3 regions of the Desulfoplanes sp. PS50 genome follow, and region 3 is predicted to be linked to each of the others. Evidence: riboswitches for the same ligand, from Rfam matches in the RefSeq annotation. Region 3 holds a riboswitch; each other region holds the start of a gene.
The links. A riboswitch is a leader RNA that binds a small molecule or an ion and turns the genes downstream of it on or off. The one in region 3 is predicted to bind cobalamin.

Region 1: linked by a shared signal. The riboswitch ahead of ACTVJH_RS01055 (ribonucleoside triphosphate reductase) and the one ahead of metE (5-methyltetrahydropteroyltriglutamate--homocysteine S-methyltransferase) in region 3 are both predicted to bind cobalamin.
Region 2: linked by a shared signal. The riboswitch ahead of ACTVJH_RS13785 (sirohydrochlorin cobaltochelatase) and the one ahead of metE (5-methyltetrahydropteroyltriglutamate--homocysteine S-methyltransferase) in region 3 are both predicted to bind cobalamin.

The regions. Positions count from the first base shown of each region.
Region 1 covers NZ_JBSPZA010000001.1:228,929-238,964, reverse strand. The annotation lists gene nrdD (anaerobic ribonucleoside-triphosphate reductase) at 1-1,486, opposite strand, end outside; gene ACTVJH_RS01060 (anaerobic ribonucleoside-triphosphate reductase activating protein) at 1,479-2,171, opposite strand; gene ACTVJH_RS01055 (ribonucleoside triphosphate reductase) at 2,244-4,301, opposite strand; cobalamin riboswitch at 4,504-4,653, opposite strand; gene qrcD (menaquinone reductase integral membrane subunit QrcD) at 5,034-6,266, opposite strand; gene qrcC (menaquinone reductase iron-sulfur cluster-binding subunit QrcC) at 6,270-7,040, opposite strand; gene qrcB (menaquinone reductase molybdopterin-binding-like subunit QrcB) at 7,059-9,110, opposite strand; gene qrcA (menaquinone reductase multiheme cytochrome c subunit QrcA) at 9,128-9,673, opposite strand; gene ACTVJH_RS01030 (mannose-1-phosphate guanylyltransferase/mannose-6-phosphate isomerase) at 9,884-10,036, opposite strand, start outside.
Region 2 covers NZ_JBSPZA010000037.1:2,827-12,862, reverse strand. The annotation lists gene cbiD (cobalt-precorrin-5B (C(1))-methyltransferase CbiD) at 1-28, opposite strand, end outside; gene ACTVJH_RS13810 (cobyrinate a,c-diamide synthase) at 25-1,410, opposite strand; gene cobI (precorrin-2 C(20)-methyltransferase) at 1,421-2,125, opposite strand; gene ACTVJH_RS13800 (ABC transporter substrate-binding protein) at 2,456-3,388, opposite strand; gene ACTVJH_RS13795 (ABC transporter ATP-binding protein) at 3,294-4,091, opposite strand; gene ACTVJH_RS13790 (FecCD family ABC transporter permease) at 4,088-5,158, opposite strand; gene ACTVJH_RS13785 (sirohydrochlorin cobaltochelatase) at 5,411-6,406, opposite strand; cobalamin riboswitch at 6,457-6,578, opposite strand; gene ACTVJH_RS13780 (nucleoside recognition domain-containing protein) at 7,003-8,070, opposite strand; gene cobT (nicotinate-nucleotide--dimethylbenzimidazole phosphoribosyltransferase) at 8,328-9,401, shown strand; gene cobS (adenosylcobinamide-GDP ribazoletransferase) at 9,490-10,036, opposite strand, start outside.
Region 3 covers NZ_JBSPZA010000023.1:5,480-15,515, reverse strand. The annotation lists gene ACTVJH_RS10860 (methyl-accepting chemotaxis protein) at 1-658, shown strand, start outside; gene ACTVJH_RS10855 (HoxN/HupN/NixA family nickel/cobalt transporter) at 965-1,900, opposite strand; gene ACTVJH_RS10850 (DUF1007 family protein) at 1,897-2,568, opposite strand; cobalamin riboswitch at 2,984-3,134, shown strand; gene metE (5-methyltetrahydropteroyltriglutamate--homocysteine S-methyltransferase) at 3,229-5,517, shown strand; gene ACTVJH_RS10840 (hypothetical protein) at 5,766-5,996, shown strand; gene ACTVJH_RS10835 (TonB-dependent receptor) at 5,993-7,939, opposite strand; gene ACTVJH_RS10830 (class I SAM-dependent methyltransferase) at 8,135-8,743, opposite strand; gene ACTVJH_RS10825 (iron ABC transporter substrate-binding protein) at 8,793-9,863, opposite strand.

The DNA.
Region 1 (10,036 bases), on a different contig from region 3:
CTCTCAAACGATCAAGGACCTTGAGCATGAGTGCGGTCCCCTCCCGGGTCGCGATGCCCGTCCCAAGAAGATTCATGCACGCCTCGTGACCTCCGACCAGACTCAGCATACTGTAATGGTCCTGCAACCCGTTTTTGAGATAATGACTCGAATAGGGGAACATCCCGCTGTCCATGTAGTCGACAATAAATTTTCTTTTAAACTCCAGGGCCTGTTTCGCGTACTCTGCGTATTCTCCGATCAGGTCAAGAAAATCCGACTCCCGGCCGGCCAGATATGCAAGCTTGGGAAGGTTGAGGGAAACAACGCCGATCGCCCCGGCCAACTCATCGCTCCCATGCTGCAATCCGCCAACAGGGGCAGAGGAGGCCTCTTCCTTGTAGCTTTTCTTTTTCTCTGCATTGCGCATCCGCAGGTAGGGACAACGTCCTCTCCCGGCAAGACGAACAATTCTTTCTCCCAACTCGCTGTTCCAGGAAAAATCGGGATCTAGATCATAGCACAGAACCGGCGATCCAAAAGGTTGATTCAGATAATCCCCCCGGGCAATCACCTCGCAAACGGCCTTGTTAAGCATTTCGGCTTCCGGGATGAATTCTCCGTAGGTTCGGCCCGGACTCTCCTCGGGCACGCCGACACGGTCTTGTTCCAGCCATGCGGGCATTGTCCCGTCAAGTCCGAGTGAACAGATCGGAATCCGTTCACTCCCCCGGGAAAAAGAGTTGAGCGCAAAAATAAAATTACCCATCAAACGAAGGGCCTGGGTATAATCAAGACCATCTCGACGGACAAAGGGGGCCAATATCGTGTCCACATGACAAAAAGACTGGGCCCCGGCCCATTCACCCTGCATGGCCCCCAAAAAAGAAATCATCTGACCAAGGGCTGTATCCAGGTGATCGGCAGGACCATAGGCGGTCACCCCCTTGAAGCCAAACCCTTCGCGAAGCAGAGCCCGCAGGTCCCAATCGGCACAATACCCGGCCATGCCGAAGGAGAGATCGTGGATATGCAGGTAACCGTTTTCATGGGCCATACGGATCTCTTCGGGGTATTGTTCCAGGGCATATCGCTTTTGCACCGATCCGGAAAGATGCCGGGACAGACCTCGAAAAGAGTGGGGCCTGGCCCTGTTCTTTCCGGTAGTTTCACCGTTTTTCACATAGGTATCAATGGTATCCCTGACATCGAGAAATGCCTGATCCTGGCTTCTGATTCCCCGTCTTTTTTCCCGATACAGGATATACTTCCTGGCCACGGAATAGAGCCTGGCCTCCATGAGCACCTGCTCGACCATGTCCTGAACATCCTCTTGTTCGGGAATGGAAACCTCCTTGAGGTGCGCCTCCACACTGGCGGCCAGGCGATTGGCCAGCAAAGGATCCCTGATCCCGCTGGCACTCAGGGACTTGAAGATGGCCCTGGCTATTCGATCCACCGACCAGGTTTCCAGACGCCCATCTCGTTTCTGGATTTTTTCAGGCATGATCATATCCTGGTGAAAAATCATTTTTGGCGATGACATTTGGCATGACCAGGGATTTGTCTTGGGAGCAATCCGTCTCGGGCGGCTCGATGTATTGTTGCAAGATGAGCTCAAACCCTTCGGGTAGATAGGATTGGGTCAGGACAAGATCGCTTTCTGAAAGTCCGGGAACCCGGGTGCAGCGAAAATAAAATCTGTCGGGATGACGCGTTGCCAGGGCAAAGATGGCCTCCAGATTCGCGCGAGCCGCGCCGGGGTCCACTCTGCTCCCGGTCAGGGCCGGATATTTGGCCCATGGCCCCTTGACGTCGACAGCAAAACAATCCACCAGTCCCTGCTCAAGAAACCCACTCACCAAATCGGGTCGCATACCGTTGGAATCGAGCTTTATGGGCAGACCGAGCTGCTTGAGATCCCTGAAGACCGTTTCGATCCCCGAAACGATCGAGGCCTCCCCACCGGTGACAACGATCCCGTCCAGCCAGGTCCGCCTCTTGAGCAGATCGTGCATGGTCTCTTCGTAAGAGAGAGCCGGCAGGCTGTGGGGGTGCCATGCAATAGCCCCATTGTGACACGTTGGGCAGCGCAGATTGCACCCCCCGAAAAAAAGTACCGAGCAGACATGTTCCGGCCAGTCGCACAGACTGACCGGAGTGATCCCCCGCAACCATTCCCAACCGTTCATGCCCCATCTCCTTGTTGCAACATCTCCCTATGCCATCCGGTGTCCCGAAACATTCCGGGACACCGCTACCCATCAAGCGATCTTGTAGGTCACCCGATCCCGGTATTCCGCGGCCTTGCCCTTGTTGAACTTGGTCACGGGCCGATAAAAACCGGTCACCCGGGTATAGACCTCGCAGTCCCTGCCGCATTCGGGACAGGAGAAATGTTCTCCGGAGATATACCCATGCTCCTGACAGATGCTGAAGGTCGGGGTGATGGAAACATACGGGATCTTTGTCTTGCTCATGGCCCGAACAATCAGTTTTTTCAGTGCCTCGAGATCCCTGACGTTTTCCCCAAGATAACAGTGAAAAACCGTCCCTCCGGTGTACAGGGTCTGCAGGCAGTTCTGATGCTCCAGGGCCTCGAAGACATCCGGGGTCGCATCCACCGGCAGATTGGTGCTGTTGGTGTAATAGGGATCCTCTCCTCCGGAAACAATGATCCGATCCCCATAGGTACTCCGGTCGATCTTGGCCAGTCGATAGCAGGTTCCCTCGGCAGGGGTGGCTTCAAGATTGTACAGATTGCCGGTTTCTTCCTGAAAATGGGTCATCAGATCACGCAGATGATCCAGAGCCCGCTCCATGAGTTCCCTGCCTTGGACGGTCTCGATTCCTTTCCCGATCAGATTCAGACAGGCCTCATGGCCACCGACCAGTCCAATGGTTGAAAAATGGTTCTTGAATCCCTGTTTCAGATACCGCTGGGTAAAGGGGTAGAATCCACGGTCCAGAAATGATGAAATGGTCTTGCGCTTGAGCTCCAGGGCCTCTCTCGCCAACTCGGCGTGTTCCGTGATCAGATCCAGAAATTCCTCCTCGCTCCGCGACAAAAAGGCATACTTGGGCAGGTTCAGGGTGACCACACCAATGGAGCCGGTCATGTCCCCGGAACCGAACAGACCACCAGTCTTCTTGCGCAGCTCGCGCAGGTCCATCTGCAGCCGGCAGCACATGGACCTGACGTCCTCGGGGGAGAGGTCTGAATTGATGAAATTCTGGAAATAGGGGGCTCCGTACTTGGCGGTGACCTGAAGAAGCAGCGCACCGACTTCGCTCTCCCAGGGAAAATCCGGAGTCACGTTATAGGTGGGTATGGGATAGGAAAAGATTTTTCCGTAGGAATCCCCTTCGAGCATGACCTCCAAAAAGGCCTTGTTAAAAAGATCCTGACCCTTCTGGAACTCTTTATACGTCTTACTCTCATGATATTTGCCGCCGATGACCACAGGCTCCTCGGCCATGGATTTGGGACAATGCAGGTCCATGGTGAAATTGGTGAACGGACTCTGTCCCCCCCAGCGAGAGGTGGTGTTCAGATTGAAGATGAACTTCTGCATCTCCTGCTTGACCTGCTCGTAGGAAAGTCCGTCCAGTTCGATGTACGGAGCGAGCAGGGTGTCGATATTGTTGAAGGCCTGGGCCCCGGCCCATTCGTTTTGAAGCGTACCCAGGAAATTGACCATCTGCATGAGGGCGGAATCAAGATGTTTGGGCGGCTTGCTGGAACAAAATCCCGGGGCGTTGAACCCTTCGAGCAACAGATCCTTGAGACTCCACCCGGCGCAATACCCGGCCAGGCCAAAGGAAAGATCATGGATGTGGAAATAGCCATTGCGGTGGGCCTGGCGAATGTGCTCGGGAAAGGCCTCCAGGGCATACCGGGCCTGGACCGACCCCGAGGTGTGCAGGATAAGCCCCTGGAATGAATGGCTGACATTGGAATTTTCCTTGGACCGCCAGTCGAATTCCTGGACATACCCGTCAATGGTATCACGCACGAAATCCGCCTCAGCCTCCCTGGCCCGCCTGCGACTGTCCCGATACAGGATGTACGCCTTGACCACCCGGGGGAGGTTCTGCTGGACCAGAACCTGCTCGACCCGGTCCTGGACATCCTCGATATGGGGGCAATCATCTCCCTCGAGCAATTGCTCCACCCTCTTGGTCAATCGTTTGGCCAAAAGGATGTCATTGATTTTCTGGGACTGGAGGGCCTTGTGAATGGCGGTTTGAATCTTGGCTGCATTCCATTCTGCAATGGATCCGTCACGTTTGATGATATGCTTGGTATGAATTCCTGGCACGATGATTCCTCTTGAAGGGTTGTTCCACAACCACCCGGAACACGACACGCAAAAAGACACTGATTTCCGACAATTCAAGGAAGTACAGGCGTGCCTCGGCACAATCGAAGACGGGTGATCTGGAAAGAATGGTTCAGGGAAGGGGGTCTCCCTGATCGACACATGATTGGATTTCTCGAGCCGGGTTCCGGATGCGGAACCGGTCATGGAGATGCTTCAAGCCGGGCGTCTGACTCGCACCAGCCGTCCTCGGTCATCAGAGGGGCTAGAGCTCACAGTGGCGGAACCGTTCCGGAATTTCACCGGATTGCCGACAAAGCCCTGCCGGGCGGCCTGAAGAAGTGGTGACAAAGTCTGATTTTTTATCTTCGTGATCAGGTTTTGGCAATGATAAAATTGGTATTTGAGAACCCAAACGTTCAACTGCCTGAATCGGGTCGATCGGTTGGAGGAACCAATCATCAAAACCACACCGTGTGGTCCCAAGCGATGCCATCAACAGTTTTCCACAACCAACCAACAGGTTTCCTCTGGATAACGCGATATATCGACCTATATCCTCTTCCTGCCGCCTGGCCTCTGCGTCCGAACACACAGGATCTTTCTTTGTCTATGAATCGCTGGGCCTATTTTTCATCTGCACCACGATGTCAGGGCCCGGGTCCGTTTCAAACCAACAAGGCCGCCAAATGGCGGCCTTGTTGGTGATACAGAGAGTCCCGAAGAAAAGATCTAGGAGTTGAGCTGCTTTTCCTTGGGAAAGATAGGCAGATACCTGTAGGACAGACTCAGGAGCAGCGCTCCATAGGCCAGGATCATGAGGGTAGTGGACCATTCCGCCCAGTTGGGGAAATAGACCTGCCAGTCATCAAAGGGCATCACCGGGTGGGCCATGGTCTGGACGGTCTGGACAAAACGATTGATCACAATGCCCGTGCAATTGAGCAGAGCGGCCAGATACATCAGACCATGGATCTTACGGATGCCCGGAACCACGAGCATGATTGCCGGAACCACACCGCAGACGAAAAGCTCGGACCACAAGAGCCATTGCCCGTAGGCGGAACCGAAGAACATCTCCTCAAAGGTCAGTCCGGCCTTGGGCAGCACTCCAGTGGCCCAGGCCCAGGTGTCCAGAATCTTCCAGAAGATATAGAAGGACAGCAACAGCCCTGAGATTTTGGCCATGAGTTCCTTGGTCGCGTCATCCACCAGTCTCTTGCCGGACATGAGTTCCACGAGCTTGTTCACCAGCAGGGTGAAGGAAGGACCCGAGGCGATGGCCGAGGCGATGAACAGGAAAAATGTCCAGGGCCAGATGAAGAATCCTTCGCGAAAGGCATAGGGACGTCCGAAAAGCACGCCGTACATCCCGCCCAGGGAACCCTGGTGGAAGAAGGACAAAAAGGTGCCGATGCCGGCAAAGAGCGGCATGTACACATGGAAGTTATGAGCCAGATGGTGCAGGAACCTGTTTTTGTTCAGGACCCGGTTTTCCAGGATCAGGGGAACGTACTCGATGATCAGTACGGTACAATAACAGGTGATGCAGAAGATAACTTCCGTGAGCATGGAATGGACGTTGGGATGCCAGTATCCGAACCAGGCCCGAAGCGGCTGCCCGATATCCAGGACCAGGATCATCATCGCGCCGGAATAGCACAAAAAGCCGACGATGACCGTCAGGTTGATAATGTTCTTGAGCTGGTCGATGCGCAGGATATAGCGCAAAAAGCCGGTAAAAAAGGCTCCCGCGCCCAAGGCAATGACCGCCAGGTCAAAGGTGATCCACAAACCGAATCCAAAATAATTGTCCAGCCCGGTCGTACCGAGTCCCTGAGAGAGGATGACAAAGGCACCGTACAGTCCCCATCCAAGGAAGATCCCGACAAATGCCAACCAGAGCAGAAACTTGCCAACTGAACACCGTTGTACCCCTTCGGGTATCAAAGCTTCATCAATCATTGCCTACGCTCCCTTGGTCTTTTCGGTTTTGAGGTAGTTGTCACCCTGACGGCGGACCCACTCCCTTTTGGAATAGTAGTAGACCTGCGGGTCGGTGCCCAAGCGTTCCAGGAGTCTGAAGGCGTACTTTTTTTCATGGGACATCTTGTAGACCGTGTGCTCGGGATTGTTCAGATCGCCGAAATGCATGGCTCCGTTAGGGCAGGCTGCGACACACGCCGGGATGAAATCGTTTTCCTCGAGATGGAGAGGATCACGACCCTCCGCCCTGGCACGCTCCTTGGCCTCGGCATACTTGTGGTGACAAAAGGTACACTTCTCAGCCACACCCCGGGGACGAACAGAAACGTTCGGGGTCAGGGTCTTTTCCATTCCCTCCGGCCAGATGGGATCAAACCAGTTAAAATACCGGGCGTGGTAGGGGCAGGCTGCCATGCAGTATCGGCAACCGATACAGCGCGGATAGATCTGGCTGACAATACCGCCTTCCTCATTCTTGTCGACGGCCGTGACCGGGCAGACTGTCAGACATGAGGGGTTGCCGCACTGCATGCACGGACGGGGCAGATAGGCCACGTCATGATCGGGATAGGGTTTTTCATTGGTCAATTCGTACACAAGCATCCAGGAAAGCGTGCGCAGCTTGTTGGATGAATCAGTGGTTGGGGCGATGTTGTTCTCGGCCTCGCAGGAAACCATACAGGCTCCACAGCCCGTACACTTGTCCAGGTCAATGACCATGCCCCAGCGGATTTTCGATTTACTATGCTCCATTATGGACTACCTCTCTCCTTAGGCCCTGGTGATTTGTACCTGGGGATTACCGAACACGGACATACCGATCCCGGGTTCAGGCTTTATTTCCATCAGCTTGTACACATTGTCGCCCTTGTTCTCGGCAAACTCATCCCAGGCCGTATGGCCGAATCCGAGGGGCATGGCAACGACGCCGGGCATGAGCGATTCGGACAGGGAAACAACGGCCTTGCAGGAACCCGATCCACTGCTGACCGTCACGGTCTGTCCATTCTGGACGCCGATTTGGCCCGCTGTAGCGCTGTTCATCTGAACGCAAAGGACATTCTTCTTGAGCTCCGTGTCCCTGATAGTGAGAACGCCAAAAGGCGTTGTGGGCATACCTGCGGTCCCCAGATGCAACCTGGCCAGCGGAGTGAGCACGAGGTCTTTGGCATCCCGCGGGATACCCAGAGCCCGGAATCCCTCATTCCACAAGGTCAGGCCATAGTTGCTCATGGACGTTTCAGCCACCCATGCGGTGCCTCCGGAAAGAGCGCGCCAGTTGGCACCCAGGGCAGCGGCCTTGGCCTTGGCAGCATCCTTGAAGGATTTCACGCCCAGATCGATATCCACAGCCTTGGCCAGATCACACAGCATATCGGCAGCCGGCCGGGTATCGAAAACGGGTTCGATAATGGGAGAAGAAACCGTATAGTTTGCCTGGCCAGACCCATAGGGGGTGTAGACATCATCCAGGGTCTCGAGAAAATAGGAGGCAGGCAGTACAAGATCGGACAAGGCGGCTGTCTCATCCATAAAGCTCGTCACGGTGACCACGAAACCGCTCTTTTCCAGTGCCTGTACAGCCATATCAGGTTGCGGAAGCGAGTAGGCAGGATTGGCATCCACGACCAGGGTCACCTTGGCAGCCTTGGCATTGCCCTTGGCTACCGACTGCACATAGCCGGCGAGATCGCGGGAAAGCAGTTCGTCCCGGGCCGGGGCACTGGCAACGACCTGGGGGGCAAAGGGGATATCCTTGACCCCGCCTCTGACGTTGACTCTGCCAAGAATCATGTTCAGAGCCAATCCGGCTGCCACGCCCAGGGCATTGGTGCCCTGACCCATTGCTGAACCGGTGAGAACCAAAGGACGTCTGGCCCGCATGAGGTCTTTTGCCAAACGCTCCATGGTTTCCTCGGAGACGCCCGTGGCCTTGGCAATGCGGGAAGGAGAATTGGTGTTGGTTACAAAGTCCTTGAATGCTGCGTAGCCGGGCATACCCATGCCCATGCCCGCCTTGAGCAGATAGGCTGCCACGCCCAGGGCGACAAGCGGCTCCTGGCCGGGCCTGCAGGCAATCCAGGTCTTGGCTGGAATGGCGGTTCCCGGTTTCTGAGCCGCGCCGACATAGGTGAACACGGCATCGTTCTCGGCCATGGCCTTGCCGTTGCGGACAACGGTTCCCCAGGATTCGTTGATGTCTCCGCCCAGGCTGACTACGAAATCGGCATTTTCCAGATCGTAGCCAGGGGTTCCCTGGCCGCCGAGCATCTTCCAGGCCTTGACAGCCGGACCGGTTTCACCGGGCATGAGAAAACACTTGTCCGAACCCAGAGCGGCCAGCAGGCCGGACAGAATCTCCGTGGTCGTTCCTGTCTCATCACCGGTGATGGCACAAATATCACTGCCGGCGCTCTTGACCGTGTGGGCCAGGAGTTTTTCGGCTTCATCCCAGGAAATTTGTTCAAATCCGTTTCCGGATTTCTTCATCGGAGCCTGAACCCGTGAAGGGCTATACAGCATCTGCACGCTGGCTGCGCCCATGGGATCGATACCCCCCTTGCTCAGGGGATGATCCGGATTGCCTCTGGCGGTAAAGGGCCGTCCTGCAGCCGTTTCTACCAGAATGCCATAGGCATCGGCACCGAATTTACAGGCAACGGGCTTGTTCACCCGCTCACCATACTGCAATTTGGGGATCCACGGCCAGTTCTGGCTCCAAATGGAAACGTCATCCAAAAGTTTCCATACCACAGGGGTGCAGAGAATCCCGCCTGTGCCGCCAGCCAAAAACGCTATAAAACTTCTGCGATCAAGTCCCATAGTTCACTATCCTTTTTTTATTTATGGCACACATAGCAGGCATTACTGGCGCCGTTCTCGGCATGACAGCGCTCACATTCCCACATCTTCATCGTCTGTTTGCTGTACCCGGTGAGCCTGTTCTCGTAATACGTCGGCGGCGTGTCCACTTCAGACATGTCCATGTGACAATCCATACAATCCAGATTTTCATGGGCCATATGTGAAAAGTACACATTGTCGGGCTGTTTCTGATAGACGAGCCAGGGAACTTCCTTGTCTTCGGCCACATATTTTTCAACAAATTCAATCTCTGCGGGATCCTCGGTCATGGCCTCTACATGACATCCTGCGCACTGCTCAGTCGTCGGCAAACCCGCATAGGAACCATCCTCCCGAAAATAATGACACTCGTCACATCCCATGCCCGCATCCATGATATGCACGCTGTGACTGAACCTGATCGGCTGTGTCTTCTCGGAAAAAACCAATTTGGGGTAGCCCCACCACCCCAACGCCACTGCCGCCACAAATCCTGCTAAAAGGGGCAGCATGATGCAGCTTTTTTTTCTCCGCACGTTCATTACCTCCATACCCGATTTCGCATCCTTTCCGTCGAAGCCCAGGATACTGATTTGAAAAAAAACATCCACCATTTGCCCGGCTAAAATTCGGGCACACGTTATAGAACACCCCGTTCGGGTGTCAAGCGCAAATGAAAAAATTCACGAACTCAGCGGGTTGCATCACGGGGTTCCCCGGTGAATCACAGACCCCGCAAGGTCATCCCGGAGTCATTTCAGGGCCTCGCCCTTGTCCTTGATCCTTCCATAGACGTCGTCAAAGCGAACAATGTCGTCCTCTTCCAGGTACGGTCCGGTCTGGATCTCGATAATCTCGACAGGGACCCGGCCGGGATTGGCCAGGCGGTGCGTAGCTGTCTTGGG
Region 2 (10,036 bases), on a different contig from region 3:
TGTATCCGTGTCTGAGTGCTCTGTTCATGCGAGCGGTTCTCCCGCGCAGGCCCGGACAAAGGAGGGTGCCAGTTCCGGATTGGAGCAAAAATGCAGATGGATGTACGAGCCCAGGGTGTTGTATCTGACCACCCCTTTTCCAGCGGGATACGCGCCCTTGCGGTCCGTGGTCGCGTAGATCCCCTCTTGGGGACAACCGTTTCCAAGCAATCGGGAATAATGGAATTCATGGCCCCTGAACCGGGAGCCGGCCGGACCCAGGAGGGAAGATGCCCTGGTGACGACCTCCCTGTAGCCCAGGGCAGCGAACCTGGCCTGCAGGGCGCATTCGCAGTCAAAGATCCCGACCATCTCGTGGCGGTTTCCTGCTCTGTCCTGCAGACCGTTCATGAGATACATGAACCCCCCGCATTCGGCATAGATGGGATGGCCGGCCCGGGCAAAGGATTTGATGGCCTGACGCATGGAACGGTTTGCCGCCAGGGGTCGGGCGAAGAGCTCCGGGTAGCCCCCTCCCAGATAGAGGCCGTGGAGCGGGCCGGGAAGGTCCTGGTCTCCCATGGGCGAAAAAAAGACGAGTTCGGCACCTGCCTGTTCCAATGCGCGCAGATTTTCCCGGTAATAAAAACAAAAGGCCTGGTCCATGGCCACTCCCAAACGGATTCTGGCTGTTTTGGGCGGGATTGTTTTCCGGGAGGGCACGAGGGCAATGGCCGGAAGATGGGTGATCATTTCCCGGACATTCATGGCCGAATTGATCCACTGGAGCATGGTCCGGGTTCTTTGTTCGGTGTCCAACTCATGGGCCATGACCAGCCCCAGGTGCCGGGAGGGAACGTTCAGGGCATCATTTCTGGGCAGACAGCCGAGTACAGGGATGTTCAGATTTTTTGCCATGGCCTCTTTGAGCAGGGCTTCATGCCGGGGACTGGCCACGTTGTTGAAGATGATTCCGGCAAAAGTGATGTCCGGATCAAAGGTCACATAGCCTTTGACCTCGGCGGCTGCGGATCGTCCCATGCCCCTGGCGTCCACCACCAGGATGACGGGAATGTCCAGGATTTTGGCCAGCTGTCCGGCCGATCCCTGTTCCGTGGTGCCTGAAAACCCGTCAAAAAGTCCCATGGCCCCTTCCACAATGCCCACATCGCTGCCGTGCAGATGGCGGGCAAAGATGTTCCGAACCGTTTCGGGATCAAGCATCCATCCGTCCAGGTTGTGGCTGGGCACGCCGGTGACGGCCTGGTGGTGGCCGGGATCGATGAAATCGGGTCCCGCCTTGTAGGGCTGGACGCGGATGCCCGCCTCGGCCATGGCCGCCATGAGCCCCAGGCTCACAGAGGTCTTGCCGCAGCCGCTGCGGGTTCCGGCGATCATAAAGGCCCTGGCAGAGGGATGAACGGTTGTCACAGGATACCCTCTAGCGTTTGACCAGAAGCAGGGACAGATAATGGGGGTGCTCGGTGATCTCGTCCAGGTCGCGGGTGATCCGCTCGTCATGGTGGCCCAGACGGGATACGAACACGGTCTGCTTGTTCCGGTCGTGGCGGGTGATGATCTGCTTCAGGGCATCGAAATTTTTGTAGGCCTTGAGGATGACCCCGGTATCGGCCATGTCCAGGGTCCGGGCGAGTTGTTTTTCGTCCCCCACCCCGGAAAAGATGACCAGGTTCTCTCCGGACTCGGTGAGCACGGTCTGCGTCCTGGCGGCGGCCGCCTGAAAGGAGGTGATCCCGGGGATGATCTCCACCGGGACTGCCGGGCGGACCCGCTGGACCCCCCTGAGCAGGTAGCCGAAGGTGGAATAGATCATGGGATCGCCCAGGGTCAGGAAGGCAAGATTTTTCCCCTGGTCCAGAAGCTCGATTGCTATGCCCGTATTTTCCTCCCAGGCCCGGGAAAGCGCGTCCCGGTCCCTGGTCATGGGGAATTTGAGCCGTTTGATGTGCACTGTTTCAGGCAAATGGGGCTCGGCAATGGATTGGGCCAGGGAGTATTCGTTTTTGGAAGACGAGGCGGCCAGGACCACGTCCACCAGGGCCAGCCGTTTGATGGCCGCCAGGGTCAGCAGGTCGGGATCGCCCGGGCCCACGCCTATGCCGTATAATGTTCCTGATTCGTTCATGGATATGTCTCGAGCAAAAAGGTTGTCCGCAACAAACAGGGAAGCGGATTCAGACTGCAGGACAAATCTGTTTCATCCAAGTAGTTGGAGTGGAATGGCCGGCTCGCCCCGTTTGGGCCGGTTTGAAACTCCCTTGCCGGCCTCGTACCATCAAGCCGTTGCTCAACACCGGCGAGGCGTTCCGGCAAGATGCCGGACAACGGCTTGATGAACGATGCCTGGCTCGGTCAGACAGTCAAACCGACCCAAACGGGGCGAACCAGCCATTCTCATCCGTCATAACGTCCGTGCCGCAGTCCGTGCCTGTCCGTGTTCGTCCACATACCCGCCTTATTCCCCCGGGTGCAGAATATCCGCCAGCATTTCAACGGCGTCGACCGTTCGTGGGCCGGGCCGGGAAAAGAGGTGTTCGTCCACCTCGAGGACGGCACCCGAGCGCACCGCCTGGATGGTCCTGAAATGGGAACGCTGGGAAACCGGGACCGGGTTGGGGTTCATGGGGCCTTTCTGGACCAGATAGACCTCGGGGTTCAGGCCGACCAGCTCCTCTTCCGAGAGGCGGACCAGTTTCTTGTTCAGAAAAACGCAGTTGGTTCCTCCGGCCAGGTGGATGATCTCGGAGACAATGGAGGCCCGGCCCGCGGTCAGGAGATTGGGATAGCGGACCTCGAAAAAGACCCTTGGCCGTTTGGGATCGGGCCCCAGCCGCTTGTGCACCCGCTCCAGCCGATCGCGCATGGTCGCGGTCATGCGGTCGGCCTGGTCCCTGGCGCCGGTGATCACCCCCAGCCGGTCGATCAGCGCATAGAGGTCGTCCATGGTCTGGACCCGGAAACATGCCGTGGGAATGCCCTGGGCAGCGATGGCGTTTACGGGTTCGCTCTCCCCTTTGCTCCCGGCCATCTGCAGGACCAGGTCGGGCTTGAGTCCCACGACCATCTCCACATTGGGGCGCATGTGCGTGCCGATGGAGGGTTTGTCCGCAAGGGCCGGGCAGAAGGTGTCCGCTTTTGTTCGGGCAACGATCCTATGGGCAAGGCCCATGTCCACGAGGATCTCGTTCAGGGCTCCGTACAGACAGATGATCTGCCGGGCCGGCTGCTCCAGGGTGATGGTCGTGCCGAAATCGTCGGTTATGGTCACGGCGGCAGCCTGCACCGGGAGCAGGCTACCGAGGATCACAAGGACGAAGCCCATGACCCGGCAGGGGCAGGCATTGGGGAATGCCCATGACCGGATGGGAAAAGACCGTGAGGTCGGCATGATAGATCCTTGAAAGATGGGTTTGGGTGAACACCTCGTCCACGGGTCCGTCAAGCACGATGCGTCCCTGTTGGAGAAAGACGAGGCGGTCGCAGTACAGGGCGGCCAGGTTCAGGTTGTGGATCACGCTGACAATGGTCATGCCCTCGGCGTTCAGCCCCTTGAGCAGATCGTGGATTTCGGTCTGGGCCCCGACATCGAGACCCGATGCAGCCTCGTCCAGGATGAGCAGCGGGCATTGCTGGGCCAGGGCCCGGGCGATGAGCACCCGCTGCAATTCCCCGCCGGAGAGTTCGTTGGCGAACCGGTCGGTCAGATGCAGGGCGCGGGTTTTTTCCAGGGCCCAGGTCACGGCCTGGTCATCTGCCGGGCCGTATCCGTGAAAAAAGGTCACGTAGGGATAGCGGCCCATGCGCACCAGGGAGGCGACCCGCATGTCAAAGATCGATTCCAGCTTCTGGGGAATGCAGGCCATGATCCGGGCCCGCTGTCTGGGACCAAGTTCCTGGAGGGGGTGACCGTCCACCCGCACCCGGCCCGTTGTCAGGGGCAGGGTTCCGGAAATGGCCCGGATCAGGGTGGTCTTGCCGCTGCCGTTGGGGCCGAGGATGCCGACCATTTCGCCCCTGCTTATGTGCAGATCGATCCCTGCGAGAACCGGATGTTCCCCATAGCCGCAGGAGAGGTCATATGCCCGGATCATGAGAAGCCTCCATGCCCCTTGCCCTTGAGAAGGAGGCAGAAGAACGGTCCCCCCAAAAGTGCGGTGATCACGCCCACGGGAAGTTCCACGCCTCCGGGCAGAAGGTTTTTGGCCAGGACATCCGACCAGAGCAGGAGCAGCCCCCCGCCCAGTCCGGACATGATCAGCAGAGGTCGGTGTTCCGATCCCTGGAGCAACCGGATGAAATGGGGAACCACCAGCCCGACGAACCCGATGATTCCGGAAACGGCCACGGCCGCCCCGGTCATCAGGCTGGCTCCCAGAAGGAGCATGATCCGGACCCGTTCCACGTCAACGCCCAGGTGGTGGGCCTGAAGATCTCCCAGACAGAGGATGTCCAGTTCCCGGGAGTAGCGAAAAACAAGCACAAGCCCCAGGACCATGTAGGGAATGAGCAGTCCCACATGGTTCCAGCCCCGACCTTGGAAACTGCCCATGATCCAGAAGACCATGGCGCTGACCGCCTCCTCGTCCAGGGCCTTGAGCAGGGAGATGAGCGCGGCCAGAAAGGTAGCCACCACGATCCCGGCCAGAATCAGGGTTTCGCGGCGGAGTTCCCCGTTGATCCGACCCAGTCCGATGACCACCACCAGGGCCCCCAGGGAACCGGCCAGCCCGGCCAGGGGAAGCAGGCTCAAACCGAACACGGTCCGTGAAATCCCCAGATAGATGACCAGGGTGGCCCCGAAGGCCGCACCGCTGGAAACCCCCAGGGTGAAGGGGTCGGCCAGGGGATTGCGCAAAAGTCCCTGAAACACGGTACCGGCCACGCCCATGCACGCGCCCACCAGACAGGAAAGTACGATCCGGCTGAGGCGGATGTCCAGAACGACCACCTCCCAGGAGGGATCTCCGGACAGGTCGCGCGCACCGATCACTTCCAGGACCCGGGTCCACAGGATGGACATGACCTTGTTCGCCGGAATGTCCATGGGGCCGAACAGGCAGGCGGCAAGAATCGATCCGGCAAGGACGGCAATCAGGATGATCACCGAATGACGTAATCTGGGGCCTTTGCGCCTGATGGTGGGTGATTCGGTGGGCATGGGGTTCGTCCCGGGACGTGGCGGGTAAAAGGTAATCAACCTGTAGGGGCACGGCGCGCCGTGCCCGTGTTGGTATCCTGGAATACTCTGCATTTGCATGCCAAGATCAAAGGAGGACCAACGGTTTGTAAAGAATGTTTTTCCGCACCTCCCGGGGTGCGGAAAAACGAGGCACGGCACGCCGTGCCCCTACGGGGGGAATTGTTTCCCAAGGCGTCCGGAAGGGATGCCCCGACCTTGCGCAACGGCTTATTACAGATGGGCCATGGCGACCTTGAGGTGATCGATCCAGAGATCCACGATGGCGTCGTATTCGCCCGTTCCCTTGAGCACGGGGACGCAGGTGATCCCGGCCCCTGTGAGCACGGATTTCCAGGAATCGTCCTCGTCACCGGCCATGTCGTTGCGGGCGTGATCCCCGGCCACGGACATCAGGGGCAACAGATAAGCCTTTGTGATCCCGCGCTGTTTCAGCCCGCTCAGCACATCATCCAGGGTCGGGCTGCCTTCAACGGTTCCCACGAAGACATTGGGATCCATCCTGGAAAAATAATACTGCAGGGCGGGGTAGTAGATATTTGCCGCGTGCGGGGTGCCGTGGCCCATGAGCACGATGGCCTCGTCGGCTTTGCGCTCTTTGGGAAACTGCGCAGCCATGATTTTGACCGCCTTTTCCACGTCTTCCGGGGAATAGAGCAGCGGGGTGCCCACGAACACGGTTTGGATCCCCTTGGGCATAGCCTCGAACCGTTGGGCCGTGGTTTTCAATCCGGTGTATTCCTTGCCGGGAATGGTGTGCAGGGACTGAACCGCCACATGGGTGAAGTCATCGTCCATCATTTTGGCCAGTCCCTCGGCCGGGGAGTCGATGTGCGTGCCTTCCTTGGCCAGTTTGTGGCGGATGATCTTTGAGGTGTAGGCCCAGCGGACCTCCACCCCGGGAAAGGTTTTTTTGACCCGGGTGTCGATCGTCTTGAATACGGTTGCGGCCTCGGGAACCGTCGTTCCAAAGGCGACCAGGAGGATGCCCTTTTTTTCGGGCCGGGGTTGGTGGTGGCCGTGGGCCAGGAGCTGACCGGCCTGCAGAACGAGCAGACAGACCGCAATGAACAGAACGCGTGTGATACTCTGGGACATGATCTTGCCTCCATGGGAAAGATCGGGCTTGTGTGCGGGAATAAAAAAAACCTCTCCCTGGGCAATGGCGCACGGAGAGGTTTTTTGAAAATCCCCTGGGATCTTTTCCAAGCAAAGCCCCGTTACTGGAAAAGAAGACGCAAATGGCCATGGCTGGGCGGGTCTTCCGGCTCTTCTCCTCTCTGACTCGGCCTTCCCGGGGGTGTCCCAGTGGCACGCAGGGAGTCAGAGATTAGGGGGAGAATCACGGCGGCGGGTCCGCTCCCGATTTGCACGGGATTCCGTTCTTGGGCGGCAGGCGCCCATTTTTTTGCTGCTGCAAAGTTCCTGGGACCTCCTGTACGGAGGGCTAGGTGTCCGTATCCGGACAGAGCAGCAAGGTGTTTTTCACCCAGCTGATCTCTCGAGTATTTCAGAAGGGCTGGAGCGTCAAGCGGGCAGGGACATGATCCAGGACTGATGTGTATGCATGACAGGCTCACCCCGTCCGGACCGGATTGAAACTCCCTTGCCGGCCTCGTACCATCACGTCGTTGTTCGATACCGGCTGGATGTTTCTGAAAGATGTCGGGCAACGACGTGATGAACGATGCCTGGCTCGGTCAGACAGTCAATCCGGTCCGGACGGGGTGAGCCGGTCATGCTCTTCAGACGGGTGGATGAGAACAAATCTGTCGTGGACGGTACAGGGGATTATCCTGCACTCGTCACGCCCATGCCAGATAGGGCAGCGCCACAACAATGATTGTTCCGATACGCAAAAGCTGGCTCAGGCAGAGCTGTTTCAGGGCCAGGGAAGGGGAGAAGATGCCGGCCTGGGCGGGAAGCTGGTGGCGCAGGGCCCGGATGGGGGTGGCGGCTATGGTCCCGATGATCAGGGCCAGGACCGTCTGTTTGACGCTCAGCACCCCACCGTCCAGAAGCGCACCTGCCGCGGCCGCACCGGAGGTGAATTCCGCGGCCAGGGTGACGATGACTACGCTGGCGCTCTCCACGGGAAAAAAGTTCAGGGACAGGGCGTGTGCCAGACCGGTACGCAGGTATTCAAAAAATCCCAGATGGTTGAGCAGAAAAACGATGATGTAGATCGGGATCGTGTAAAGAACAATGCGGGTAAAGCGTTTTTTGAAAATCGTTACAAAACCTCTGCTGCGGGAGGGGGTGGTTGATGTTGCTTCTCTGTCTTCGGGTGGTTCGGCGGGCCGTGAGGGGTTGTTGCCCAGGGTTATCCGGCAATAGACAAGCACGAGCAGGCTCTTGAGTCCGGCAGCGGTCAGGCAGATTCCCAGGTAGATGAGGCCTGCGGTCTTGACCAGGGGGGCGATGATGAAAAAGGTGGTTGGAAGATGGACCAGAAAGACCGGGAGCCCGGTGTTGACCAGGTAGGTCAGGGTCATCTCTCTTTTGGTGATACGTCCTTCCTTGTGGTATCCCGCAAGCAGGGTATTGGCGGCCAGGTTGGAGGCAAAGGCGGTCACAAAGGCGGTCGAGCTTTCATCCTTGAGTCCGAAACGACGCATGATCGGCCTGGCGGGCAGGGCCAGTTTGTGTGCCCATCCCAGGCTTTCCATGGCCTGGCCTGCAAAGAGTCCGATCCCCAGATAGATGAGAAGCCGGACCAGGGGGATGACAAGTCCGGTCTGCAGATGTTCCCGGGTGATCCCGGCATGGTCGGGATCGAGCCGGATCAGGGCGATCAGCACGAGGATGATGGACCCGAATACCAGGATCGGGATGATCTGTTTCCCTCGAAAGCGAGGGCGTCCCGTCCGCATCGGCAAGGGGTGAGCATGTCCGCGTTCGAAGGGCGTTGTTTTTCCTTCAGGCTGTTCGGTCCTGGAATCTTGCGTGTTTGGTTGATAATGCATAGACGGGTTGTTTTTGAAAGATACTGGTTGTCGGATATATACGTGCTACGTCATGACGTATTTGTGACAGGAACGATCTTGCGGAGGCTGCATCTTCTCCGGCAATGTCGAGACATTTTGTTGACGGCAGCACACGAGAGGTTTTTCGCCCAAGGAGGCAGACCATGACCATGCGTACCCTGACTGAAGTCATTGAAGATATCAAACCAGCAGACACCCTCATGTTCGAACAGGCCAGGAAACGTTCCAGCCAGTTGATCATCCCGCCCCGGGCCCTGGGTGATCTGCTCGATATTGCCGAGCGTTTGTGCGCGATCTCGTCCACCCTGCATCCGGTGATCACCTCGAAAACGGTTCTGGTCATGGCCGGAGATCACGGGGTGGTCGAGGAAGGGGTCAGTGCCTTTCCCCAGGAAGTGACCCCTCAGATGATCGGGGCCTTTCTTCAGGGCATCGCCGGGGTCAACGTGCTGGCCGATCATGCCGGAGCCCGGGTCATGGTGGCCGATCTGGGCGTTGTCGCCGATCTCGATGATCTGGCCCTGGCAAACGCGGATCGACTCGTGATCCGAAAGATCCACAAGGGCACCAACAATCTGGCCAAGGGCCCGGCCATGTCCCGGGATCAGGCGGTCATGGCGGTCATGGCCGGGTTTGAACTCGCTTCGGACCAATATGAGGCAGGGGTGGATATTCTGGCCACCGGGGATATGGGTATCGGCAACACCACCCCGTCATCGGCCATTGGAGCCGTGCTGACCGGGGGATCCCTGGATGTCATGGTCGGCCGGGGCACGGGCGTGGACAATCCCGGGCTGGAACGGAAAAAGGATGCTGTGCGCCGGGGCATTGCCATCAATGCACCCGATGCGTCGGACGGGCTGGATGTCCTGGCCAAGGTCGGGGGGTTCGAGATCGGCGGGATCGCCGGAATCATCCTGGCCGCAGCCTGTCACAGAAAACCAGTGGTCATCGACGGGTTCATCTCCACGGCCGGGGCACTCATCGCCCATACGCTCTGTCCCGTCTGCATGGAATATGTCTTTGCCGGTCATGCCTCGGCCGAATCGGGACACCGGGCCATGCTCGACTACCTCGGGCTTGAGCCCATTCTTCAATTGGGCATGCATCTGGGCGAAGGGTCGGGTGCGGCCCTGGCCTTTTCCATCATGGAGGCGGCGGTCAAGTCGTTTACCCGGATGAAGACCTTTGAAGAGGCCGGGATTTCTCCGGGGTGAGTCCACGGCGCGCCGTGCCCCTTGTATGTTCGATATTGCGGGCGGACCGGGAAAAGAAGACCGGGCCGCCCTTTTTCATGCCCGTCTGCTAGACGATCAGGGCCAGAAGCACGGCCGCCTGGACGATTTCGTTCAGGGCACCGATCATGTCTCCGGTGATGCAGCCCATGGTGTTTTTGTAGAGCCGGATCATTCCCCAGACCGCCACGGCAAAGGCGAGGTTGACTGTGACAAAGGTGACTGCCGGCAGCAGGATCGCACTGGCGCAGATCAGACCCGCGCACCAGGCATAGGCCGGGTTCGCGGTCCCGAACAGGTTGGATGCCATGCCACCCTGGGGGCGGCCGTAGGGCAGGGATCTGACTCCCAGAAGCATGGCCGTGCGGCTGTAGATCGGGGCGAGGAGGAGAAAGCGCCAGGTCTGATCCCGTGTCGTCAAGGTGGCCAGGGCGGACCAATCCAGAATCAGCACGGCAATCAGGGCGATGACTCCCCAGGTTCCCAAACGACTGTCGCGCATGATCTCCAGGCCCCGCTCCCTGCCCCTGTGGGCCAGAATGCCGTCGGCCGCGTCGGCGAGTCCGTCCAGATGGATGCCCCCGGTGATGATGATGAGAAAGACAAGGTCCAATGCG
Region 3 (10,036 bases):
TTCTCAAGGGGCAACTGAACAGGCGTCAAATGTCGAGGAAGTCTCGTCCTCCATGGAGCAGATGGCTGCCAATATTCAACAAAACATGGACAACGCACTGGAAACGGAAAAAATCGCCAAGCAGGCAGCTCATGATGCCGAGGATGGCGGGGAAGCAGTGAGAGGAACGGTCAAATCCATGAGGGTCATCGCGGATAAAATCTGGATCATTGACGAGATAGCCAGACAGACGAATCTTCTCGCTCTGAATGCAGCCATAGAGGCTGCCAGGGCGGGGGATGCCGGTAAAGGGTTTGCCGTTGTGGCCGCCGAAGTACGGAAATTAGCCGAGCGAAGTGGCCAGGCCGCCAGTGAGATCATCGAATTGTCCTCCTCGAGCGTCAAGGTGGCTGAAAAGGCAGGCGCAATGCTTCGTGAAATCGTTCCAAACATCCAGAAGACCGCCGACCTCGTGCAGGAGATCGCAGCTGCCAGCCGGGAGCAGAACTCCGGAGCGGATCAGGTCAATACAGCCATTCAGCAGCTTGATCAGATCATTCAACAAAATGCCGCCGCTTCAGAAGAGATGGCCTCCACGGCTGAAGGATTGACCGAACAGGTTCAGCAGCTCCGTGAAACCATGGGTTTTTTCAAAATGAATGACACATTGAAGGATTGAAATCTTCCTGAATGAGTTGCCGGTAAGCCTCGCAAAAGGCCCGTATCATCTTCTGATATGGGCCTTTTTCAATACCGAGTCTTCGTTCCTTTACGCAAATCTCGGGCGAACATCGTGGCAAGGCTGCGACCGGTCAATCAAGCGGAGGTGATTCCATCAAATGCGCTTCGTGCGTGCTGAACCAGGCGGGTTTTGCGCAGAGCCTGCGCGGCATCATCAAAAAAGTTCAGGACAGAATGCACGGACAGAGGCCGAAACTTCCATTGTCCTTGAGCATGCCGTACATCCCTTTCAAGGATCATGCTGTTACTGCGTACTGCGCACTTTTTTACACCATCGCCGCTCGGAAAAAGACATACCCCAAGACCGCAACGACCAGGCCGGAGACGATCCCCAGGATCTGTTCCAACCGCTGTGCCCTTTCTGCCGACAACCTCCCCATGCACGCCTTGCGCCCAAGAACCACGCAGACAACGACCAAAGAAACCGTGAGGGCCATGCCCAGGGAGATGGCGGCTGCCGCCATGAGTCCCAAGGAGAACACCCCCATGGAGAGGCAGAAAAGCATGACCATGACAACACCGGGACAGGGCACCATGCCCACGGACAGGGCACCATGCCCACGGACAGGGCCCAGGGAAGAATCCTCGTATTTCCCGTTCCACCTTCCCGAACAGAACCTCCGGATGCAACCGGCCGGAACCATTCCCGCAGATGCGAAAATGTGATCCACGCCCCGAGCAGGGTGATCAGGCCGAAGCTGACCAGTTGGGTCGTGGTGGTCACGGAGGCCAGGGTTCCTGTGACGCTTTGTTCGAGGACGTAATGAAGGGCCAGCACGCAGAGCGCCCCTGAAAACCCGTGGATCAGGGCGATGGACACCCCGAAGAGGATACCCCCGCCAATGGAAGCGTTTTGGGACAGAATATAGGTCATGGCAACGGCCTTGCCATGACCAGGCCCGGCCGCATGCACGACCCCGTAGAGAAAGGCGAAAAAAAGAATGAGGGCCAGAGGACGCCAGGATGTCCCCTGACGGGCCTCGCGGATCAGCCCCCCGAGTCGCTGTCTGAGTTCCTGCTGGTATGCGGCGATGCGGACGAACAACCCCGCAGGGATCGGTCTGTCCCCGGATTCGCGCACAGCAGGTCCTCCTCCCTGAAAGGGGTTGCCCGCAGCTGACGGGACAGCAGTACCGGCAAGCAGCATGAAAAGTGAAGTCGCTAGTAAAAATCTGGTCATTGGCGTTCCTTGAATGTGATGATGATGTCTTCGGGATAGATCTGACCGTAATAAAAGGCGTCGGCCGGATTATCCTCGATGTCCCAACCGACCTCGAATTGTTTTGCAGCGTTCACCTTCACCGGGTCCCGGGCGAGGGCTATGTCCGTGTAATACGTGTCATCGTACATGGAAAACCTGATCTCCTTGACAGTGGCCGCAGCCCGCACATGACAAGGGACGAAGAAGATATAGGTCATGACCCCGTCACGAAGAGTGGCGGAAAAATCCTTCACAAACTCCACAACAAAGGGATCGCCCCCGATGCGTATGCGGGTGAAATACCCGAATTCCCGAAGATTGGAAAAGGCCCCATTCCTGACCCCTTCCACCTCCTCCGGCTCGAAACAGTGATTGCCGTTTGTATCGAAATCATAGGCGATCATGTTGCTGAACATCTCGTCAAAGACCCAAGCGACCTTGAATCCGGCTAGACCATTATCGTCAAAAACCACGTCAATCCGTGCCTCCACATACACATGGGGATGGGCTGATACCGAACACGGCATCAGCAGGACCAGACAAATCAGAACCGGCAGAAAGACATTGCAGCGCCTGCTCTTCAAGCCCGGACCAACAGTGATTTTCAAAAGAGACAGGCAGGCGAACAACCAATAGAACATTCTCATGAAGCAGACACATCCTAAGAAAATACGCCAATGTATTAACGTGTTGTGGTTCTGTTAGAGAAACAAGGCATGCCTTGTTTCTACGGATACCGGATGGGCGGATAAACGGTTGCGCACACTGACGATATCCCCACGACCGATCGAAACAGCCCGTGCCACCCAATCATTCAGGACGAAAAATTTGCCCGGGATCAACCATGAGGTCAATGGTTGATCCCAAGACAGGCTTACTCTCATCCAGAATGCCTAAAATATCAAATTTTCCCCGTGATTGATTCCTACAAACGTCGCTTGACAATTTGTCAACGTCTAAATATCAATATATCTTTATATAGTTATACAAACAAGTATGCTTCAATCTCTTTCCCAGGAGGAAACCAAACCACACTATATTGTTTGATGCGCAGCGAGAAACGGAAGACGGTGAAAATCCGTAGCAGACGCGCTGCCGTGACCGGTCGATCCCGTCCGCAATCACTGAGGTTCCCAGTGCCTCGGGAAGGTTGTGCGACACCCGTGCATGTCGGGATATATATCTGATTTCATCAGACCGGAAGCCGGAAGACGTCTCGCAAGCGCCTGCCCACCTCGCGTCAAAGGTGACCGCAGTGCGGCCCGGTCAGTCCGGGACGCACACATGTAATCAAGGAGTTATCAGACATGCTCACACACACATTGGGATTCCCTCGCATGGGGGCGAACCGCGAACTCAAGAAAGCGGTCGAAAGCTATTGGAAAGCGGATATTACTGAACAAGAACTAAGGGCGAGGAGCGCTGCCCTGCGATTGCGCCATTGGCAGATGCAGGTCGAAAACGGCGTGGATCTGATTCCGGTGGGAGATTTTTCCCTGTACGATCACATCCTCGACATGTGCGTCACCCTGGGGGCCGTTCCGGAACGATATGGTCCCGCACCAGCGCCCTTGGACACGAATACCTATTTTGCCATGGCCCGGGGACGGGGCGGAACCGCTCCGGTAACGGCCATGGAAATGACCAAATGGTTCGACACCAACTATCACTATCTGGTCCCGGAATTCACCCCGGATCAAACCTTCTCCCTTTCCTGCGACAGGCTGATTCATCAGGTTCGCGAGGCCGGAAAGGCCGGCTTCAGGGCCAAGGCCGTGATCACGGGTCCGTTTACCTTTCTCGGGCTCGGCAAATCCACGGTTCGGGGTTTCGACCGCTGGAAACTGCTGGAGGAGATCGTCCCTGTGTACGTCCGTCTCGTGGAGACCCTGTCTCAGGAATGCGATTGGATACAGATCGACGAACCCATTCTGGTGACCGACGTGAACCCCCGCATTCTGGAACGACTCGGCGATGTTTATAGAACACTGGTTCAGGCTGCCTCCCCGGCAAAGATCATCCTGACGACGTATTTCGGTGATCTGGGCGAATCCCTGCAAACGGTTCTCTCCCTGCCCGTGGCCGGGGTGCATCTGGATCTGGTCCGGGCACCGTCACAGCTAAAAAGAGCTCTCGCAACCCTCCCTGAGGACAAAATCCTTTCCCTGGGAGTGGTGAACGGGCGCAACATCTGGCGTGGCGACCTGGACACCTGCCTCGAAATGATCAAAAAAGCCCACGCCGCACTGCCCGATGACCGTCTGATGCTCGCGCCCTCCTGCTCCCTGCTCCACGTCCCCCTGGATCTGGACCTGGAGACCGAACTCGACCCGGAAATCAAGTTCTGGCTCGCCTTTGCCAAACAGAAATGCCGGGAACTGGAGGTCCTGGCCAGGGCCGCTCGGAATGAGGATGTCGAGCCCGAACTGGCCGAAACCCGAACCATCCTCGATGCCAGAAAGACAAGCCATCTGGTGGTCAGCACCGCTGTAAAGCAACGACTAAAACAGCTGACTCCGGCCATGACCCTGCGCGCCTTGAGCTATTCCGAACGGGCAAAGATCCAGCGCGCCGGCCTCGGCCTTCCCCTGCTGCCCACCACGACCATCGGCTCCTTCCCCCAGACCGCAGACATCAGGGAAGCGCGCAGGCAATTCAAGACCGGCAAGTTATCGGAAGAGGGGTACAAGGCGATCATGCGCAGCCACATTGCCGACACGGTCAAACGCCAGGAAACCATCGGCCTGGACGTGCTTGTCCATGGCGAGGCCGAACGCAACGACATGGTGGAATATTTCGGTGAACAGTTGGAAGGATTCGCCTTCACCAAGCACGGATGGGTGCAGAGTTACGGCTCAAGATGCGTCAAACCGCCGATTATTTATGGTGACGTATGGCGTCCACGTCCCATGACCGTCTCATGGACAACCTATGCCCAGTCCAAGACCGAACGCCCCATGAAAGGCATGCTCACCGGACCGGTGACCATGCTCTGCTGGAGCTTCGTGCGTGACGACCAGCCCAGGGAAATCACGTGCCGCCAGATCGCACTGGCTATCCGCGATGAGGTCAGGGATCTGGAAAAGGCGTCCATCTCCATCATCCAGATCGACGAACCCGCCCTGCGCGAACGCCTCCCTCTAAAAAAGACCGCATGGAACGACTACCTGGAAACCATGGTCGAGTCCTTCAGACTGGCCACCTGCGGGGTGAAGGACGAAACCCAGATCCACACCCACATGTGCTATTGCGAATTTGAGGACATCCTTACCTGGATCGCAGCCATGGACGCCGACGTGATCAGCATCGAGGCCAGCCGCAGCCGGATGACCCTGCTTTCGGCCTTTGAAAACCAGGCCTACCCCCAGGAAATTGGCCCCGGGGTCTACGACATCCATTCCCCCCGCATTCCGTCCGAAGAAGAGATGACCGACCTCCTGCGCAGAGCCCTACGGGTCATCCCGAGAGAACGGCTCTGGGTCAACCCCGATTGCGGCCTCAAGACCAGAAACTGGACCGAGGTCGAACCCTCCCTGACCAACATGGTTCGTGCGGCCCGGACTGTACGAGGAGAACTGGAACGAGCGGCGTCATAAGAGACGCCCATAGAATCATGAAAGCAAGGCCCGTGTCCCGGAAATGGACGCGGGCCTTGCTGCGATTGTGCACAGCATCTTGCCGGACGGACCATATGTTTGCCCAGAAAATTCCATCGTTTTGGTCCGACCATCCACATGCTCACAACCCTGCCCTATCCCAGTAAAATGGCCAGGATTCCCGAATATGCCGTGACTCATCATGAAACGTCAAAAAACTCAGCGAGGCCGCGCGCATACTCGGCTTAATGGTCAAGGATCAACACCTCGATGCCGACGTATTCCGCCTGGTTCTGGATTCGGGAATCTACAAGACATACGCAGAACGTTATCTCAAGCCCGATAAGATCGATGAAGTCGAACAGACTGAAGGCAAAAAATCCCCGAGCCCAAAAGGCTCGGGGATTTTTTGCCTGCTGAACGGGGAACTATCCCCCGCATCGGACATGATCAAGACAGGCCGGATACCTTCCAGCTAGAACGTAATGCTCGCACCGAGCATAAAGTTGATCCCGGGCATGGGATATCCGGGCAGGTATTCATAGTCCTCGTCGGTGATATTCTCTCCTGCCACGTATACGGTGGCTTCATACCCTTGTGATTCGGGAGTGAAGGTATAACTCAACTTGGTATTGGCCAGAAAATAGGAATCGACCTCATCAGAGTTGACAGCTCCCTTTTTTCGCACCTGAGAATGCACGTACATCTCGGACATCCACGAACCGTCGACACTCAGCCGAAATCCATCCAGAAAACAATAAACCAGGCCCCCGTTTACCGTAGTATGTGGCGCATACGGGAGATCCGACGGGTCCGTATCAAGATAGGTCAATCCCGCAAACAGAGAAAGATCCCTGAGGGGATTCAGACTGACCGAGGCCTCGATGCCCTTGATGGTGAAGTCCTCGATATTGGAATATGTCGGTGGCGGGGGCGGCGGAGGAACAATGGCGTAACGGTCATGTCCGTCATCATAAAAAAATGTACACTCCACAAGGGCAATGTCCCCGATTTTCTGCCTGACACCGGCCTCGTAATGGTTCGTGGTCTCGGCATCGAGATCTTTCCACGAATCCTTGAGCATGGGGATCACCTTCTGGGACATATACACGACTTCGAGACCCGGATAGACGACACCTTTGGAATAGCCCACATGCATCTCGGTATCCCTGTATCCGACGATCAGGCCGGCATGAGGGGCTGTCTCGGAATCGTACACACTATGCTCGTAGTATCTGACTCCGGCAGAAGGAACGGCGTACCAGCCATCCCGGGAACCGATGGTCCAGTTCAGCGCCGCATACGGGGAAAGAAGATCGAAATGATGTTTGTCCCAGGAATCCGAACTGCCATCACTATAATCCGTATCGGACCACCCTTCGGTATAATCCCAGTCCACGCCCGCCAGAAGATCCAGACCGGCAGGCAAATGAATGGTCTGAGCGGCCTTTACCCCGTAAAACAGGAAATGGTAATACGCGTCTTCGAAAAGACCGCCTCCAAGGGGATCATTGAGCCAGTCACCCTCGCCGGAGCTCCTATAGTGCTTCACATACCCGTCGGTATTGTCGTACGTGTTGTCCAGGGTCAACGCTGCCAGCCAGGCCTTGGTCTTATATTTCCCCTCCTTGTCCGCAGACGAGGCATCTTCCGCCCCGGGATCTTTCGCCCAGTTGTCGCTTCCAAGTGAAAACAGGGAAACATCCCAGTTATCGGTCAGTTCGTACCCCAGACGGCCATACAGATTCTGGAGTTCTCCGTCGGCATCCTCGCGATGGCCCTCGGATGTTCTGTATCCCCCGCCCAGATAGTAATCAAACCTCCCCACCTTGCCCCCATGCTCGGCCGTGCCCACAAAAGTTTCATAACTCCCGCCGGAAACTCCGGCCTTGGTCACGTAGCCCTCGTCCTTTTTTTTCTTGGGAACAATGTTGAGCACGGCAAAGGCGTTACCGAAATACTGGGGTTGGGGACTCTTGTAGACCTCGATGGAAGAGGCGGGGTCGATAGGCAGAAGATCCAGCAACGGGTGGTTCCAGATCCCCATGTACATGGGTACTCCGTCGATCATTGTCTTGATCTCCGAACCGGGGCGACTCGATCCCATACCCCGAATAAAGATGCCGCCGCCATCTCCCCCGCCAAAAGAGCCTACTTTGTTGTATCGTGAGATACTGACCCCGGGAGTCGCCCTGAGAGCGGTCTCGATATCCTGGGCGTTGAGATCCTGTATCTGCGTTTCCGAAACAACGGTTTTCTGACTCGCATACGCGTCGAGTTCGTTGCCTTCGATAACCGGTGTAGCCGTGACAACGACCGGATCGAGGACCACGGCGTCCCCGTCCTGCCCTGCCCAGGCAAACCCGGGCAAAACGCACAACAGGACACCCCAAACAATCATCCTAACATTCATTCTGGACATACTGTCTCCTTCTACCCCATACTGGGGCCATACTCTCGCCTATGCGAGGGTTTACCACCGGAAGGGCGGCCGTTACTCCTGCCACAGAGGGCTGCCCTTCCCTGCCTCAGCCAGTTCAACACCCTGCAAATTTCAAAAAAGCGGGATCTCCCCCATTCCTGTCGTCACTCATGGCCATAGCACTCCAGACCGCGATCATTTTTTGATTGCGGACAAAAAGTACCGGGATTCACGGTCCTCTATGGACGTGACGTTCAATCCCGCCTCCTGGAAAAGCTTCCTCATGTCGGCTTCGTCGGGCATGAGATCGTCGGCCACAGCGGAACCGGCCTTTCTGTGGACATCGTTTATTTCGTCAAAACCGATGAAATGGGAGACGATCACCCTTCCCCCCGGAGCGAGCATGGCTGCGAACCGGGCCAGGGCTGTCTGCTTCTCATCGATGTGCGGAAAGACCTGATGGCAAAAAACGCAGTCGAAAAGTTCGCCATCAAAGGGAAAGGATTCGACCGCGCCGAGGTGGACCGTTGCGTTGAGACGTCCCTGAATCCGCTTCGTGGCCGCATCGACCATTGCAGAACTCACATCCAGAGCGATAACCCTGCCCTGCTCACCCACCCTGTCGGCCAGAATCTCCGTCAACCGACCGGTTCCGCATCCTGGCTCGAGGACCCGACATCCCTTCAGATCAGGCATCCCGGCAAACAGATCCCTCAGCTTAGTCCACTCTTCCGGACCATACTCGTCAGCGGCCCAGGATGCCGTCACCTGACCATCGAAAAACGCAGCCTTTTGCTCGTACATAATCGCGCTCCTTGTTTTCACATACCTGGCCGGACCTGCCACAGCTCCTTTAAAAATGTATCCGCCTGCCCAGGACACCGTTTGCGGAACGCAGGGCCCCGTAGAGAGGTTTACCCAATAGAAAATCATAGATGGCATCGGATTGTTCCGGGATGGCCACATCCTCGAACCGCTGCGGATAGAGGATCTTTCCCACGGCATAGGCATCCGCTATGACCGTTCCGATATTCGTCATGTACCAGTTAAAGGGATACAGAGAAAAAACGTTTCCCCTCTTAAAGGCATCGAGCTGGTCGTAAAAGCGCGGATGTTTCGTGTAATCCTCCCTGATGATCACGCTCCCCCCACCGTCCAGGAAAATCACCTCAGGATTCAAGGCCAGCAGTTTTTCCCTGTCGATGAAATAATGAGATTGCTTGCCCGGTACCGCGGCCACATTGTTCGCCTTGACCCAGGCAAAAGGCTGGTACCCGGCGTCCGTGCTCTCCAGCCCGTGTCCTCCTTTCCATCCGATTCCCCCGATATAGGTTCGAGGCTTGTCGGCTTCGGGGATCCCGGAAACCCTCGATGCGAGATCCCTGGCCGAGGTCCGGATGTAGTCCACAACAGCTCGGGCCCGATCGTCCTTGCGAAGAATCTTTCCCGCAACCTCCAGGGAAACATACAGACGTTCGTCAAAGGACCCGAAATCACCATAGGAAAGAACCACAACCGGAATGGACAGTTGCCGGGAAAGCTCATCGGCCTTGTCGGGCTGCATGTAGGATATGAAAATGAGATCCGGTGACACCGAAAGAATAGACTCCAGATCGGGTCTGCGATTGATGGAAGACACCCCTCCGGGACCGATGATCGGGAGTTTGGCGAGTTGCGGATTGGCCATCCAGTAAGGTCTCGCCTTGGGGAATCGTTTTTCTATCTCCTCGACCCCGACCACACGATCCAGGGCCTGCAAATAAGCGATCAAACGTAATGAGCCCGGAGCGACACAGACGATTCTTTCGGGAGTCTTCTCAATGGTGACCATCCTACCCGCAAGGTCCCGCACAGTGATCTCTCCGGCAAAACAATCGGAAACCACAACCAGGCAGACAAGCAACAGGGGCGGCAACCAACTCACGTTTTTCACTTCAAACCTCTCTGCAGTAATCATTCTAAGTAAAATCCAACATGCAAGCAGCTTGTTACAAGCGTTAGATATTCCATTTTTGTGGCTACCAGCTTGCGAGCTCATAAGCTGGTAAACAAAGAATTCTCTTTCAATCAGTCACCCAAGCGGACGTTTCCAAGATA